DNA from 2 places in the Mesorhizobium sp. M0296 genome. Region 1 is predicted to be linked to the other one. Evidence: riboswitches for the same ligand, from Rfam matches in the RefSeq annotation. Region 1 holds a riboswitch; the other holds the start of a gene.
What was found. Region 1 has a riboswitch for thiamine pyrophosphate ahead of thiB (thiamine ABC transporter substrate binding subunit). Riboswitches for the same ligand answer to the same signal wherever they lie in the genome.
Positions count from the first base shown of each region.

Region 2: it holds a riboswitch for thiamine pyrophosphate, as region 1 does, so the genes downstream of both, thiC (phosphomethylpyrimidine synthase ThiC) here and thiB (thiamine ABC transporter substrate binding subunit) in region 1, are expected to answer to the same signal.

Region 1 is NZ_JAMYRZ010000003.1:255,708-262,914, forward strand. It holds gene NKI97_RS05475 (ABC-F family ATP-binding cassette domain-containing protein) at 1-1,673, opposite strand, end outside; gene NKI97_RS05480 (thiamine diphosphokinase) at 1,689-2,333, opposite strand; TPP riboswitch at 2,461-2,575, shown strand; gene thiB (thiamine ABC transporter substrate binding subunit) at 2,619-3,632, shown strand; gene thiP (thiamine/thiamine pyrophosphate ABC transporter permease) at 3,884-5,503, shown strand; gene thiQ (thiamine ABC transporter ATP-binding protein) at 5,500-6,291, shown strand; gene NKI97_RS05500 (M48 family metalloprotease) at 6,546-7,207, shown strand, end outside.
Region 2 is NZ_JAMYRZ010000035.1:54,234-61,440, forward strand. It holds gene NKI97_RS27005 (Fic family protein) at 482-2,026, shown strand; TPP riboswitch at 2,209-2,325, shown strand; partial or broken gene thiC (phosphomethylpyrimidine synthase ThiC) at 2,431-4,265, shown strand; gene thiO (glycine oxidase ThiO) at 4,262-5,263, shown strand; gene thiS (sulfur carrier protein ThiS) at 5,232-5,429, shown strand; gene NKI97_RS27025 (thiazole synthase) at 5,433-6,206, shown strand; gene NKI97_RS27030 (thiamine phosphate synthase) at 6,203-6,808, shown strand; gene NKI97_RS27035 (hydroxymethylpyrimidine/phosphomethylpyrimidine kinase) at 6,799-7,207, shown strand, end outside.

The DNA.
Region 1 (7,207 bases):
TTCTCCAGCCGCGAGATCGAGGCCGACACCGCCTCGATCTTCTTGGGCAGCGATTCCAGCGCGAATTTCTGCTTGAACGACAGTTTCTTGGCCGGGCCCTTCGGTGCGGCCGCTTCGTTCCTGCTTGCCGCCGTCGCTTCACCGGCTTCTGCTTTTGGCCGCGCCCTGCGGTCGTCCAGCCTGGTGCCGCCGCGCTGCGCCAGCATGTCGGAATAGCCGCCGGCATATTCGATCCAGCGGCCGTCACCATCCGGCGCGATAATGCTGGTCACGGTGCGGTCGAGGAAATCGCGATCGTGGCTGACCAGGATCACCGTGCCGGCAAAGCCGGCGACCAGTTCCTGCAGCAGCTCCAGCGTCTCCATGTCAAGATCGTTGGTCGGCTCGTCGAGCACAAGCAGGTTTGCCGGCCGCGCCAAAACGCGGGCGAGGATCAGCCGTGCCCGCTCGCCGCCTGAAAGCTCGCGCACCGGCGTGCGCGCCTGTTCCGGCTTGAACAGGAAGTCTTTCATGTAAGAGACGACGTGGCGCTGCTCGCCATTGATGACGAGGTTCTCGCCGCGCCCGTCGGTGAGATACTGCGCCAATGTCTCCTGCGGGTCGACGGCTTCGCGCTTCTGGTCGAGCGTGGCGATCTCCAGATTTGTGCCGAGCCGCACCCTGCCCGCGTCCGGCTTCAATTCGCCGGTCAGCATCTTCAACAGCGTCGTCTTGCCGGCGCCGTTCGGCCCGACCAGACCGACGCGATCGCCGCGCTGGATGCGGGTCGAGAATCCCTTGACCACGGTCAGATCGCCAAAGCTCTTCTCGATGTTCTTGGCTTCGATCACCAGCTTGCCGGATTCGGCGGCGTCGCTGGCTGTCATCGTCGCCGCACCCTCGGCGCCGCGATGACCACGAAAGCGCTGGCGCATGGTCTGCAACTCACCGAGCCGGCGCATGTTGCGCTTGCGCCGCGCTGTCACCCCATAGCGCAGCCAGTGCTCCTCGCGGACGATCTGGCGACCGAGCTTGTGCTGCTCGCGCTCTTCCTCCTCCAGCACCGTGTCGCGCCATTCCTCGAAATAGCCAAAGCCCTTGTCGAGACGGCGGGTCTGGCCGCGGTCGAGCCAGATTGTGGCGCGTGACACGCGCTCGAGAAAACGGCGGTCATGCGAGATGACGACCAGTGCCGAGGAGGTGCGGGCAAGCTCCTCCTCCAGCCATTCGATGACCGAAAGGTCAAGATGATTGGTCGGCTCATCGAGGAGGAGAATGTCGGGCTCCGGCGCCATGACGCGGGCGAGGGCGGCGCGCCGCGCCTCGCCGCCGGAGAGGTCGTTCGGCCGTTCCTCGCCGGATAGGCCGAGATGCTCCATCAGGTAGGTGGCGCGGTAGGGATCGTCGGCCGGCCCGAGCCCCGCCTCGACATAGGCGCGGACAGTCGCAAAGCCGTCCATGTCGGGCATTTGCGGCAAGTAGCGCACGGTCGCCGATGGCTGGCGGAAGACTTCGCCGTCCTGCGGTTCGATCAGCCCGGCGGCGATCTTGAGGAGCGTCGACTTGCCAGAGCCGTTGCGGCCGACCAGGGCGATCTTGTCGCCAACTGAGGCTGTCAGGGCGGCACCGTCTAGCAGCGGCGTGCCGCCAAAGGTCAGCTTTATTCCGTCGAGATTGAGAAGCGGCGGCGCCATGTCAGCTTTCTGGGCTCAGCTTTCCGGAAGAGGATAGGGATGCGCGAGCAGCAGCGCGCGGCCGCTGGCCAGCGCGATTTCCAACCGGCCCCTGACCTCGTTGGAAATGGTCAGCGACGAGCCGAACGCAACCTCGACATGGTCGAGCGGCCATTTGGCGCCGGTGACTGTCAGGCCGGCGAGATCCGAAAAGCCGAGCACCGAAAACAGCGTGCCGTCGGCATAGTCGAAGTCAGTCTTTCCCGGCAGCAAGGGAATGCCTTCCTGTGCGCCGCTGGTCAAAAGCACTTCCGTCCCGCCTTCCGCCAGCCGGACGCTCAGCGCCAGATGCAGGAAGATGTGGTCGGTACGTTTGCCGCCGAAGGCGCCTGCGAGCACAAGGCTGGTCGCACCACGTTCGAGTGCGGCGGCGATAGCGAGTTCACCGTCGGTCTTGTCTTTTTCGGCGGGAAACACCTGCCGTGGCACGGCGGCCAGATCCTCCGGCAACTCGGCAGGCACCGAATCGAAATCGCCGACCCAGAGTTCCGGCCTCAGGCCCAGCATGCGGGCATGGCCGATGCCGGCATCGGCGGCGATGACACGCGAGCCTTCGACCTGGCGGTCGAGCAGCGGCGTGCGGATGAGATCGCCGCCAAGCAGGATGGTGAATGTGCTCATATCTCGTGGCCCTTACCAGCCCTGCCCCGGAAACGGAAGATGAAACGGCAGACGAAACGGAAGGCTGGGCTTTGGATGCCCGGCAAACTTCCGCTTGCGCAGCACTTCCGCCGGGCCTATGTGTCGCAACGCTCTAACGGGGTGCCGGACGCGATTTTCGCGGACCGGCTGAGAGGCAAGACTGCCAACCCGCTGAACCTGATCCGGTTTGTACCGGCGGAGGGATTAGACGTTTCGGACAGCCCGACGCCTCAATTCCTTTCAACGCGAACGAAGGAGGCGCCGATGCGCAGTTTTTTCCACTCTCTTGTCTCAATTGTCCTGCTTGCGGCATCCGCGCTCGCCTTGCCAGGGCAGGCATCGGCACAGGATAGGCTGACGGTCTATACCTATGAAAGCTTCACCGCCGATTGGGGTCCGGGACCGGCGGTGAAGAAGGCCTTCGAGGCCGAATGCAGTTGCGTCGTCGAATTCGTCTCGGTCGCCGACGGCGTGGCGCTGCTCAACCGTGTGAAGCTGGAAGGCGCCGCGACCAAGGCCGATATCGTACTTGGCCTCGATACCAATTTGACGGCGGATGCCAAGGCAACCGGCCTGTTTTCGCCGCATGGCGCAATATCGGGCGTCAGTGTGCCGGGCGGCTGGAGCGACGATATTTTTGTGCCGTTCGACTATGGCTATTTCGCCATCGTCTACGATACCGAAAAACTGAAGAGCCCGCCGAAGAGCCTCAGGGAATTGGTCGAGGGCGATGCCGGAGAGAAGATCGTCATCCAGGATCCGCGCACCTCGACGCCGGGCCTTGGCCTGCTGCTGTGGGTCAAGTCGGTCTATGGCGACAAGGCGCCGGAAGCCTGGGCCAAACTCAAGGCGAAGGTGCTGACGGTAACGCCGGGCTGGAGCGAGGCCTACGGCCTGTTCACCAAGGGCGAGGCGCCGATGGTGCTGTCCTACACCACCTCGCCGGCCTACCACATGGTCGCCGAAAACACCGAGCGCTACCAGGCGGCGTCCTTCGAGGAGGGCGAATATCTGCAGATCGAGGTTGCGGGGATCACCACCAAGGGTGCGAAGAACCCGCTGGCAGAAAAGTTCATTGCCTTCATGACCGGACCGAAATTCCAGGATGTCATTCCCGAAACCAACTGGATGTTCCCGGCCGGCAAAACCGACAAGCCGCTCAACCCGGCGTTCGACAAGCTGGTCAAGCCGACCAAGACCTTGCTGTTCAGCCCGGAAGACGTCGCGGCCAACCGCAAGGCCTGGGTCGATGAGTGGCTTGCGGCGATGAGCAAGTAGGGCTCAAGCCTCGTCGGATGTTTGCGCCAAGCCACCCCCCTCTGGCCTGCCGGCCATCTCCCCCTCAAGGGGGGAGGTCGGCAGCTTTGTCGCCTCTCCTCGTCCTGCCACTTGTGAGATTGGCGAAGGCGGCTGAGTGCGCAATCCCCCCCCTTGAGGGGGAGATGGCCGGCAGGCCAGAGGGGGGTGGGCTCGGCCATTGTCAGGTGTTTCCTTCGATCAACACCTGTCGTAGCGTCGGGTAGCGCGACATGCGTACGCGTCATCCGGCCGATCCCCGCGTCACTGCCGGCATCGTCGCGCTCGCCGCCATCGCGCTGCTGATCGGCGGTGCATTCGCCGGGCTCGTCGTCGAAGCCACACGCGACCTGTCCGGCGCCGCCGCCGCTTTCGATTCCTATCTCTTGCGCGTCGTCCGTTTCACGCTCTGGCAGGCTCTGCTGTCGACCCTGCTCTCCGTCGCACCGGCGCTGTTTGTCGCGCGTGCACTGTCGCGGCATCCACAGCTTTTCGGGCGAGGCTTCATCCTGCAGCTTTTCGCCGTGCCGCTGGCGCTGCCGGCCATTGTTGCCGCACTCGGTGTCTTGGCGCTCTATGGCCGCGCCGGCTATTTTGCCGGCACGCTGGGCGCGCTAGGCGGCCAGAGCTGGCCCGGCATCTATGGCCTGTCGGGCATACTCGTCGCCCATGTCTTCTTCAACCTGCCGCTAGCGACGCGGCTGTTCCTGGAGGCGTTGCAGACCGTGCCGGCCGACCAATGGCGGCTGGCGAGCCAGCTTGGCATGGGTGCTGCGCCGGCCTTCCGGCTGATCGAATGGCCACCGCTGCGTGCGGTCTTGCCCGGCGTTGCCGGGCTCGTTTTCATGCTGTGCATCACCTCCTTCACCATCGTGCTTACGCTCGGCGGCGGACCCAGCGCGACGACGCTCGAGGTTGCCATATACCAGGCGCTGCGTTTTGACTTCGACCCGGCGCGGGCGGTGACGCTGACCCTGCTGCAGATTGCCCTGACCTTCGTCGTCGTGCTGGCCTTGACGCGGCTCGGCGCCAATATGGTCGGGGATGCCAATCTGCCGGTGGCGCCGCGCCGGTATTTTTCAGCCGGTGCGGCCGAGACCGTGCTGAACGCATTGGCGATCGGGCTCGCACTGCTGTTTGTCGCCGGGCCGATGGCGGCCACGTTGGCAGCCGGGCTTGGCGCCGATCTCGGCCGCCTGGCCGGCGAGAGCGCGGTGCGGCAAGCGACGGCGACCAGTGCCGTGCTCTCCCTCCTATCGGCGCTGCTCTCTGTGGCGTTGTCGCTGTCGCTGGTCATGGCGCGCCGGGCGCTGGCGCTCACCCGGCGGCAGGGCCGGCGGACACTGCTCGAACATCTGGCCGACACCGGTGCGGGGTTCGTCCTGGTGGTGCCGCCCATCGTCATCGGCGCCGGCTGGTTCCTGCTCTTGCGCACCGTCGGCGATGTCTTTGCGATTGCCCCTGTCATGGTGGTTGCGGTCAATGCGGTGATGGCGATGCCGTTCGCCATCCGCGCCATCCGCCCTGCCTATGACGCGGCGAGCGAACGCCACGAACGGCTCTGCGCACAGCTTGGTATCTCGGGCTGGAACCGGTTGCGGCTGGTCGACTGGCCGTCGCTGCGGCGGCCGCTCGCCACCGGCTTCGCTTTCGCCATGGCGCTGTCGCTCGGCGATCTCGGCGTCATTGCGCTGTTCGGCAGCGATTCCGTGCAGACCTTGCCCTATCTGCTGCTGGCGCGCATGGGCAGTTACCGCACCGAGGATGCCGCCGGCCTGGCGCTGCTGCTCGGCCTTGTCTGCCTGGCGCTGGTGTTGGCCGCGGACTGGCTGGGAAGGGGCGAGAAATCATGATGCCGACCAGCCCGGAACAGTCCATTTCGGTGGAAAAAGGCGCGGCCGTACGACTCGATAATGTCTCGTTCAGCTATGGTGAAACGCCGCTTATATTCGATGTCGATTTCCCGGCGTCGGAAATCACCGCCATTATGGGGCCGAGCGGTTCGGGAAAGTCGACGCTGCTCAATCTGGTGGCCGGCTTCGAGACGCCGCGGTCAGGCCGCGTGCTGATCGGCGGCGCCGACGTCAGCACTGCGCCGCCATCAGCGCGGCCGGTATCGATGGTGTTCCAGGAAAACAACCTGTTTGCCCATCTTTCCGTCGAGCAGAATGTCGGGCTCGGCCGCTCGCCTTCGCTCAGGCTGAGCGAGGCTGACCGCGCCGCAATCGCCGCAGCGCTGAAGCGCGTCGGCCTTGCCGGCAAGGAAAGCCGGCTGCCGCGCGAACTCTCCGGCGGCGAGCGGCAGCGCGTCGCGCTCGCCCGGGTCCTGGTGCGCGACCGGCCGGTGTTGTTGCTCGACGAGCCGTTCGCTTCGCTCGGACCGGCACTGCGCGACGACATGCTCGACCTGGTGGCCGACGTCCATTCGGAGCAGCGCATGACGGTGCTATTCGTCACGCACCAGCCGGACGATGCGCGCCGTATCGGCCAAAACATGGTTTTCCTGGATGGTGGCACGGTTGCCGCGACGGGCACCGCGGCCGATTTTTTCGTCGGGGCTGGACCGGAGGCATTCCGACGCTATATCGGCTCGGGTCCGTTTGCGGTTGGATCACGAGATGTTGCCCGGAAGCGGACATAATTTATGGTCAAACCGGCGGAAGGCGAAGCGGCGCTTGCTTGCCATGGTCGAGGTAGTGTGGCTAGGTCCGCCAGGAGCTGGTCCGGCCTAGACTGTGATTTGCCCTTGCTGCCTCGTATCTGTCGGACGCACGAAGGACGCCGTAGCACTTGATTTTGCGCGTGATGCTTTCCGGAAATCGCGTCCGATTTTCGCGGTCACGTGCCAGGACTTGAAAGGAAGCCGATCTGCCGACCGGCATCGACAATCGGAGGGTGAAACCGCTGGCGCGCTTTCTGGCGCTGGCCGGTCTCGCTGTGGCGCTGGCAAGCTGCCAGATGTTCACGCCTCCCGACGTGCAGGAATCAGGCTTCCAGCCCTCCGACAAGCCGATCACGGTCGATAATGTCGCCGCCAACGGCAAGCTCGCTCAACTGGCGAAGGCCCAGCACCCGCGCATCCTCGCCACCTATGGCGGCGAGTATTCCGACCCCAAGCTCGAGCGCATGGTGGCCAAGATCGTCGGCAGACTGACCGTGGTGTCGGCCAACCCAACCCAGACCTACCGCATCACCATCCTCAACTCGCCCAACGTCAATGCCTTCGCGCTGCCGGGCGGCTATCTCTACATCACCCGCGGGCTGCTGGCGCTGGCCAACGATTCCGCCGAGCTTGCCGCCGTCATCGCGCATGAGATGGGCCACGTTACCGCCAACCACGGCCTGCAGCGCCAGCAGCTGGAAGCCGAAGAGGGGTTGGCGACCAAGGTCGTTTCGGACGTGCTCGGCGACAACCCGACGGCCAAGGCGGCGCTGATCCGCGGCAAGCTGAGGCTGGCCCAGTTCTCGCGCAATCAGGAGCTGGAGGCCGACGCCATCGGCATCAAGTCGATCGGCGAAGCCGGTTTCGATCCCTACGCCGCCGGCCGCTTTCTGCA
Region 2 (7,207 bases), on a different contig from region 1:
TGCCGAGAAGACGCGCGCGCTGCGTGCCGCCCCATACCGCAGAGAACTCACTTCAGGTCACACACACACACACACGACGCCACCGAGATCCTGCATCACTTTTCTACTCCGACGCCGCCACGTCACCAAGATCAGTCGCGAGCGTGATCGCGGCTATCAAATCGGGATCGCGCGCCGGAGCGCTCTATGAGTGAGCCCCGAACGGCGCGCTGCTCCTCGAGCAATCCGGCTCGACGTAAGGCGGGCCATCCGTGCCGGCCTCGTGACTAAGAGACGGGCGAATGGCGGTTCCTGGACTCACCTTTTTGTCTGAAGTCGCTTCCTTGAGCCGGTGGCGGAGTTCTTGCTTGATCGACTTCAGCACCGTCTTAGAATCGGTTTTCGGAAAATTTGTCTTGTAGCATCAATTTTCATGGAATAGGATCATTTTTCATAGGATTTGGCCGGCTAAACCAAAATTCGATGGAAGGATTCGCTTTTCATGCCTGCGGTGCAACAGCACCAATTTTCAGGTCCTGTTACCGTTTTTCAGGAACTCCGCCTTCCTGAAACGGCGACCCCGGCCGGGTACAGCGCCCTGATCGGAGCCTACAGGCTCGCCGTGCCCTTGCCCCGTAGGTTGTTCGCCACTGGCGAGCATCATCGCATTACCGAACGGGATGGCTGGCGGATCATGACCCCCCGCCACGCCCCAAATCCTACCCTCGAGGGCCACCTGACCTTTGCGCTCAAGTACGAGGGACTGGACCTTGCCGTCCTCAAGCGGCTGTTCCAAGTGACCGGTCCCGCGCCGATCGAGGCGCTGGTCCGTGAAAGCCCGACCGGCAGTTATGCCCGCCGCATCTGGTTTTTATATGAATGGCTGAGGGGCGCGCGTATCGATCTGCCGGACGCGGCGGCCGGACGATACATTCCGGTTCTCGATCCCGAGCTGCAGTGGCCCGGACCCGACAAGACCGCTTCGCGCTACCGCGTAAGGGACAATCTCCCCGGCACGCGTGAGTTCTGCCCTCTGGTGTTCCGCACCAAGATTCTGGAAAAATTCATCGGCCTTGAACTACCGCGGCGCGCGGAGGCAATCGTAGCGGACGTGCCGCGCGACCTCCTTGCTCGGACCGCCGCCTTTCTTTTGCTCAAAGACTCGCGATCAAGCTATGCGATCGAGGGCGAGCACCCGCCGCAAGATCGCATCCAGCGCTGGGGCCGCGCCATCGGCGAAGCCGGCCGCTGGCCGATCGATCGCGATGAGCTGCTGCGTCTGCAAAGAATTGTACTTGGCGACGCCCGTTTCGTAAGACTTGGCTTCCGAAAAGAAGGAGGTTTCGTCGGCGAGCATGACCGAGACAACGGCACGCCCTTGCCCGATCACATCGGCGCTCGGCCCGAGGACCTGCCGCGGCTAATCGATGGAATGGCAGCGTTCGATCAGGGCCCCGCGCAAAAGCTTGATGCAGTCGTAGCCGCCGCAATCCTCGCCTTCGGCTTTGTCTACATTCACCCATTCGAGGACGGAAACGGCCGCATTCACCGCTACCTAATCCACCACGTCCTTGCCATGCGCGGCTTCAATCCGCCGGGAGTGGTCTTTCCCGTCTCGGCCGCGATCCTGGACCAGATCAACGAGTACAGGGGCGTGCTCGAGAGCTATTCGCAGCGCCTTCTGCCGTTGGTGGAATGGGAACCGACGCCGCAATTCAACGTCCGGGTGCTGAATGACACCGGTGATTTCTACCGGTTCTTCGATGCAACCCCGCACGCCGAATTCCTCTATGCCTGCGTTCAGCGGACGATCGAACGGGACCTTCCCGAGGAAACCGCATTTCTGCAGCGCTACGATCAGTTCCGGCAGCAGGTGGACGCCTTTATCGACATGCCCGAGCGGTTGACCGATCTGCTCTTCCGTTTTCTTCACCAGAATGATGGACATCTATCGAATCGCGCGCGCGAAAAGGAATTCGCCGCGCTGACCAGTGACGAGGCAGGAAAAATCGAGGCGATCTACGCGCAAACCTTTGGTGCCCATTGAAGGTGTGATCATCAGGATCGATTTTTAGTCCGACGGTTTGCGATTCCCTTGTCCCTGCCTTCATCTCCGACGCTTGACTTGTCGCCGAGACATGCACGATTTTTTCCGCACGGTCTGACCGGCCGCCGATCAGCCGCGGCCAGAACGCGCTTGACAAACCGGAGCCGTCCCGTCCAACCTCACGCATTCACCAGGGGAGTCCCGGCAAGGGGCTGAGATACTGCTGGCTTTCGCGGCGCAGTGACCCGTTGAACCTGATCCAGTTCATACTGGCGTAGGGACGGTGCAAGCGCTTTGCGGGAGTTCACGCCCGAGGTCCTGTTTCGAGCAGGTCGACCAAAGCGTCTTTTCATCCTTCCGGCACAGAACTGGGTCTCCAATGCAACGAGCAAAGGAGCCTCAAGATGAATGCCCTCACCCCCGCCGTCTCGACGGGACCGCTGCCTGCCTCACGCAAAATCCACAAATCCGGTACCATCCACCCGCAGCTCAGGGTGCCGATGCGCGAAATCTCCGTCCATCCGACAGCCGGCGAGCCGCCCGTCACCGTCTACGATCCGTCCGGCCCCTATACCGACCCGACTGTCGAAACCAGCATTGAAAAGGGCCTGGCCCGGCTTCGCCACGAATGGATCTTGGCGCGTGGCGATGTCGAGGCCGGTGACGGTCGCCATGTCCGGCCGGAGGACAACGGATTCGCGACGGGCGAACGCCTGACGCCGGAATTTCCCATCCGCCACCGACCGCTCAGGGCCAAAGCAGGCAAGGCGGTGACGCAGCTTGCCTACGCGCGCGCAGGCATCATCACACCCGAAATGGAGTTCGTCGCCATCCGCGAGAACCTTGGTCGCGAGATCCTGCACGGCAAGCTTGAGCGCGACGGCGAGGCTTTCGGCGCGACACTGCCCGATTTCGTCACGCCCGAATTCGTGCGTGACGAGGTGGCGCGCGGACGGGCGATCATTCCCGCCAACATCAACCATCCCGAGAGCGAGCCAATGATCATCGGCCGCAATTTCCTGGTCAAGATCAACGCCAATATCGGTAACTCCGCCGTCACATCGTCGATGGCGGAAGAGGTCGAAAAGATGGTGTGGGCGATCCGCTGGGGCGCCGATACGGTGATGGACCTGTCGACCGGCCGCAACATCCACAACATCCGCGACTGGATCGTCCGCAACGCGCCGGTGCCGATCGGCACGGTGCCGCTGTACCAGGCGCTCGAAAAGGTCGGCGGCATTGCCGAGGATCTGACCTGGGAGGTCTACCGCGACACGCTGATCGAACAGGCCGAGCAAGGCGTCGACTATTTCACCATCCACGCCGGCGTGCGGCTGCATTACATCCCGCTGACCGTCGACCGGGTGACGGGTATCGTCTCGCGCGGCGGCTCAATCATGGCCAAATGGTGCCTGCACCATCACCGGGAAAGCTTCCTCTACGAGCACTTCGCCGAGATCTGCGACATCGCCAGAGCCTACGACGTCTCCTTCTCGCTCGGCGACGGCCTTCGTCCAGGCTCGATCGCCGATGCCAACGACGCGGCGCAGTTCGCCGAGCTGGAACGCTCGGCGAGCTGACGCAGATCGCCTGGGCGAAGGATTGCCAGGTGATGATCGAGGGGCCTGGCCACGTGCCGATGCACAAAATCAAGGCGAACATGGACAAGCAACTCGCCGTCTGCGGCGAGGCGCCGTTCTATACGCTTGGACCGCTGACGACCGACATCGCGCCGGGCTACGACCACATCACCTCAGGCATCGGCGCCGCGATGATCGGCTGGTTCGGCACCGCCATGCTCTGCTACGTCACGCCCAAGGAGCATCTCGGCCTTCCCGATCGCAGCGACGTCAAGATCGGCGTGATCACCTACAAGATAGCCGCCCACGCCGCCGACCTGGCGAAGGGCCATCCGGCAGCGAAAGTCAGGGATGATGCGCTTTCCCGCGCGCGCTTCGAGTTCCGCTGGGAGGACCAGTTCAATCTGTCGCTCGACCCGGAAACCGCGCGGTCCTTCCACGACCAGACCTTGCCCAAGGAGGCGCACAAGGTGGCGCATTTCTGCTCGATGTGCGGACCGAAATTCTGCTCGATGCGTATCTCTCACGACATCCGCGCCGAGGCACAGAAAGAGGGCATGGCGGCGATGGCGGCGAAATACCGCGAGGGCGGCGATCTCTACGTGCCGGCGGACGAGACCGGCGCACCGCTCATACCTCAGCCACGTGAGCGATCATGAGGGTCTTGGTCAAAGGGGCCGGCGTCGCCGGCCTCACCGCCGCCTTCGAGTTCGCCGCACGCGGCGCGGCGGTTACCGTTGCCGAGATAAGGCCTGCCCTTGGGGGCAATGCGTCGTGGTTCGCCGGCGGCATGCTGGCGCCATGGTGCGAGCGTGAAAGCGCCGAGCAGCCGGTGCTGGATCTCGGGCGCGGTGCCGCCGACTGGTGGGATGCCGCAACGCCCGGCCAGGTGACGCGGGCCGGAACGCTGGTCGTGGCCGCGCCGCGCGATGCGGGCGAGCTCGACCGGTTCGCCAGCCGCACGACGGGCTATCGGCGCGTCGAGGAAGATGAAATTGCCTTGCTGGAGCCCGACTTAGCCGGCCGCTTCCGCCGCGGATTGCTCTTCCCCGCTGAGGGCCATCTTGATCCGCGCCAGGCGATGGCAGCACTTCATGATAAGCTCGCGGCCACGGGGGTCGAGTTCCGCTTCGGCGCCGACGCCCAGCATGTTTTTGGTTTCGATCGTCAGATCGACTGTACAGGAATGGCGGCGCAAAATGACTGGCTGCGCGGCGTTCGCGGCGAAATGCTCACCCTGCGTATCCCTGATATCTCGCTGTCGCGCCCCGTCAGGCTGCTGCATCCGCGCTTTCCACTCTATGCAGTGCCGCGCACCGACCACCGTTTCATGATTGGTGCGACGATGATTGAAAGCCAGTCCGTCGGACCGGTTACGGCGCGTTCGATGATGGAACTGCTGGGTACCGCCTATGCCCTCCACCCGGCCTTTGGCGAGGCCGAGATCGTTGAAACCGGTGTCGGCGTCCGCCCAGCCTTTCCCGACAATTTGCCGCGCGTCGAAATCAAGGGTGAAATCATCGCGATCAACGGGCTCTATCGTCACGGTTTTCTCCTGGCTCCCGCCATGGCGCGCCAGGCTGCCGATCTGGTTTTCACTCAAGACAGAACCAAGGAGCTTGCTCATGAAACTGATGGTCAACGGCGAAGCGCATGAGGTTGCCGCCACAACGCTGGAGGCGCTGCTTGCCGCGCTTGACTATGAGGGCGATTGGCTGGCGACGGCCGTCAACAATGACCTCGTGCACAAAGCCAACCGGGCGGAATTCCAGTTGAACGACGGCGACCGGATTGAAATCCTCTCGCCCATGCAGGGCGGCTAGGCCATGATCGAGCTTTATGGAGCCGAGCTTCCGTCGCGCCTGCTTCTTGGCACGGCTCAATATCCTTCGCCGGCCATCCTTGCCTATGCAGTCAGGGCTTCGGGCACGGCGGTGGTGACCGTCTCGTTGCGCCGTGAAATGGCAGGCGGCAGGGCTGGCGAAAAATTCTGGTCGTTGATCCGCTCGCTTAGTGTCAGAATCCTGCCCAACACTGCTGGCTGCCACTCCGTCAAGGAAGCGGTCACGACCGCACAAATGGCGCGCGAAGTCTTCGGCACGCCCTGGATCAAGCTCGAAGTGATCGGCAATCACGACACGCTGCAGCCGGACGTGTTCGGTCTGCTCGAAGCCGCCCGCATCCTGTGCGAGGACGGTTTTGCGGTGTTCCCGTATACAACCGACGACCTTGTCGTCGCCGAGCGGCTGCTTGCGGCGGGCTGCAAGGTCTTGATGCCCTGGTGCGCACCGATCGGTTCCGCCCTCGGGCCGGTCAACATCATGGCGCTGCGCTCGATGCGCGGACATTTCCCTGATGTCCCGCTGATCGTGGATGCTGGTCTCGGACGGCCATCGCACGCGGCAACCGTCATGGAGCTCGGCTTTGACGCCGTACTCCTGAACACCGCAGTTGCCAAGGCGGCCGATCCGGTCGGCATGGCGCGTGCGTTCGGCAAGGCGGTCGAGGCCGGTCGTGAAGCTTTCAGCTCGGGAATGCTCGAACCGCGCGAGGTCGCCGTGCCCTCGACGCCGACGATCGGCAGGGCGGTTTTCTCATGAAGCTCGATCCCTTCTACCTGATCGTCGACAGCGCCGCCTGGATCGAACGGCTGGTGCCACTTGGCGTCAAGCTGGTTCAGTTGCGCATCAAGACCTTGGATGAGGCCGGGTTGCGCGCGGAGATCCGCAAGGCGAAGGGTTTATGCGCCCAGCACTGCTGCCAACTGATCGTCAACGACTATTGGCGGCTCGCCATTGAGGAAGGCCGCGACTTCGTCCATCTCGGCCAAGAGGATTTGGCTGCGGCCGACCTGCTGGCGATTAGATACGCCGGATTGAAGCTCGGGCTCAGCACGCACGATCATCCCGAACTGGAAACGGCGATCGCTGCCGAGCCCGACTATATCGCGCTCGGCCCCATCTATCCCACCGTCCTGAAGCAGATGAAATGGGCGCCGCAAGGGCTCAAGCGGATCAGCGAGTGGAAGCATCGGGTGGTACCCATTCCCCTAGTCGCCATAGGCGGCCTCACCCCTGACCGGCTCGACGGTGTCTTCAAGGCTGGTGCGGACAGCGCGGCGGTGGTCACCGACATCACGTTGAATGCCGATCCCGAAGCGCGCACGCGAGAATGGATCGAAAAGACAAAGCCATGGCGCTGAGGCGAGAACCGCATGTGCTCGTGGTCGGCGGATCTGACTCCAGCGGTGGGGCTGGAATTGCACGCGATATCGAGACGATCTCTTCCCTTGGCGTGCGCACCTGTCTCGCTGTCACCGCGCTCACAGTGCAAACGCACGACGCCGTACTGGAAATCCTTCATTCGCCACCAAGCCTGGTGGCTGATCAGATGCGCGCCGCGCTGCAGGCCAACGAAGTGGCGGCAATTAAGATCGGCGTGCTCGGAACAGCCGAGACCATCGCTGCGGTTGCCGCCGTACTGCGCGAAAATCGACAGGTGCCGGCAGTACTCGATCCAGTGCTGGCCTCCACCTCAGGCCGGGCGCTCTTAGAGGCAGCCGCTATCGCTGTCATGAAGCGCGATCTGATGCCGCTTTGCT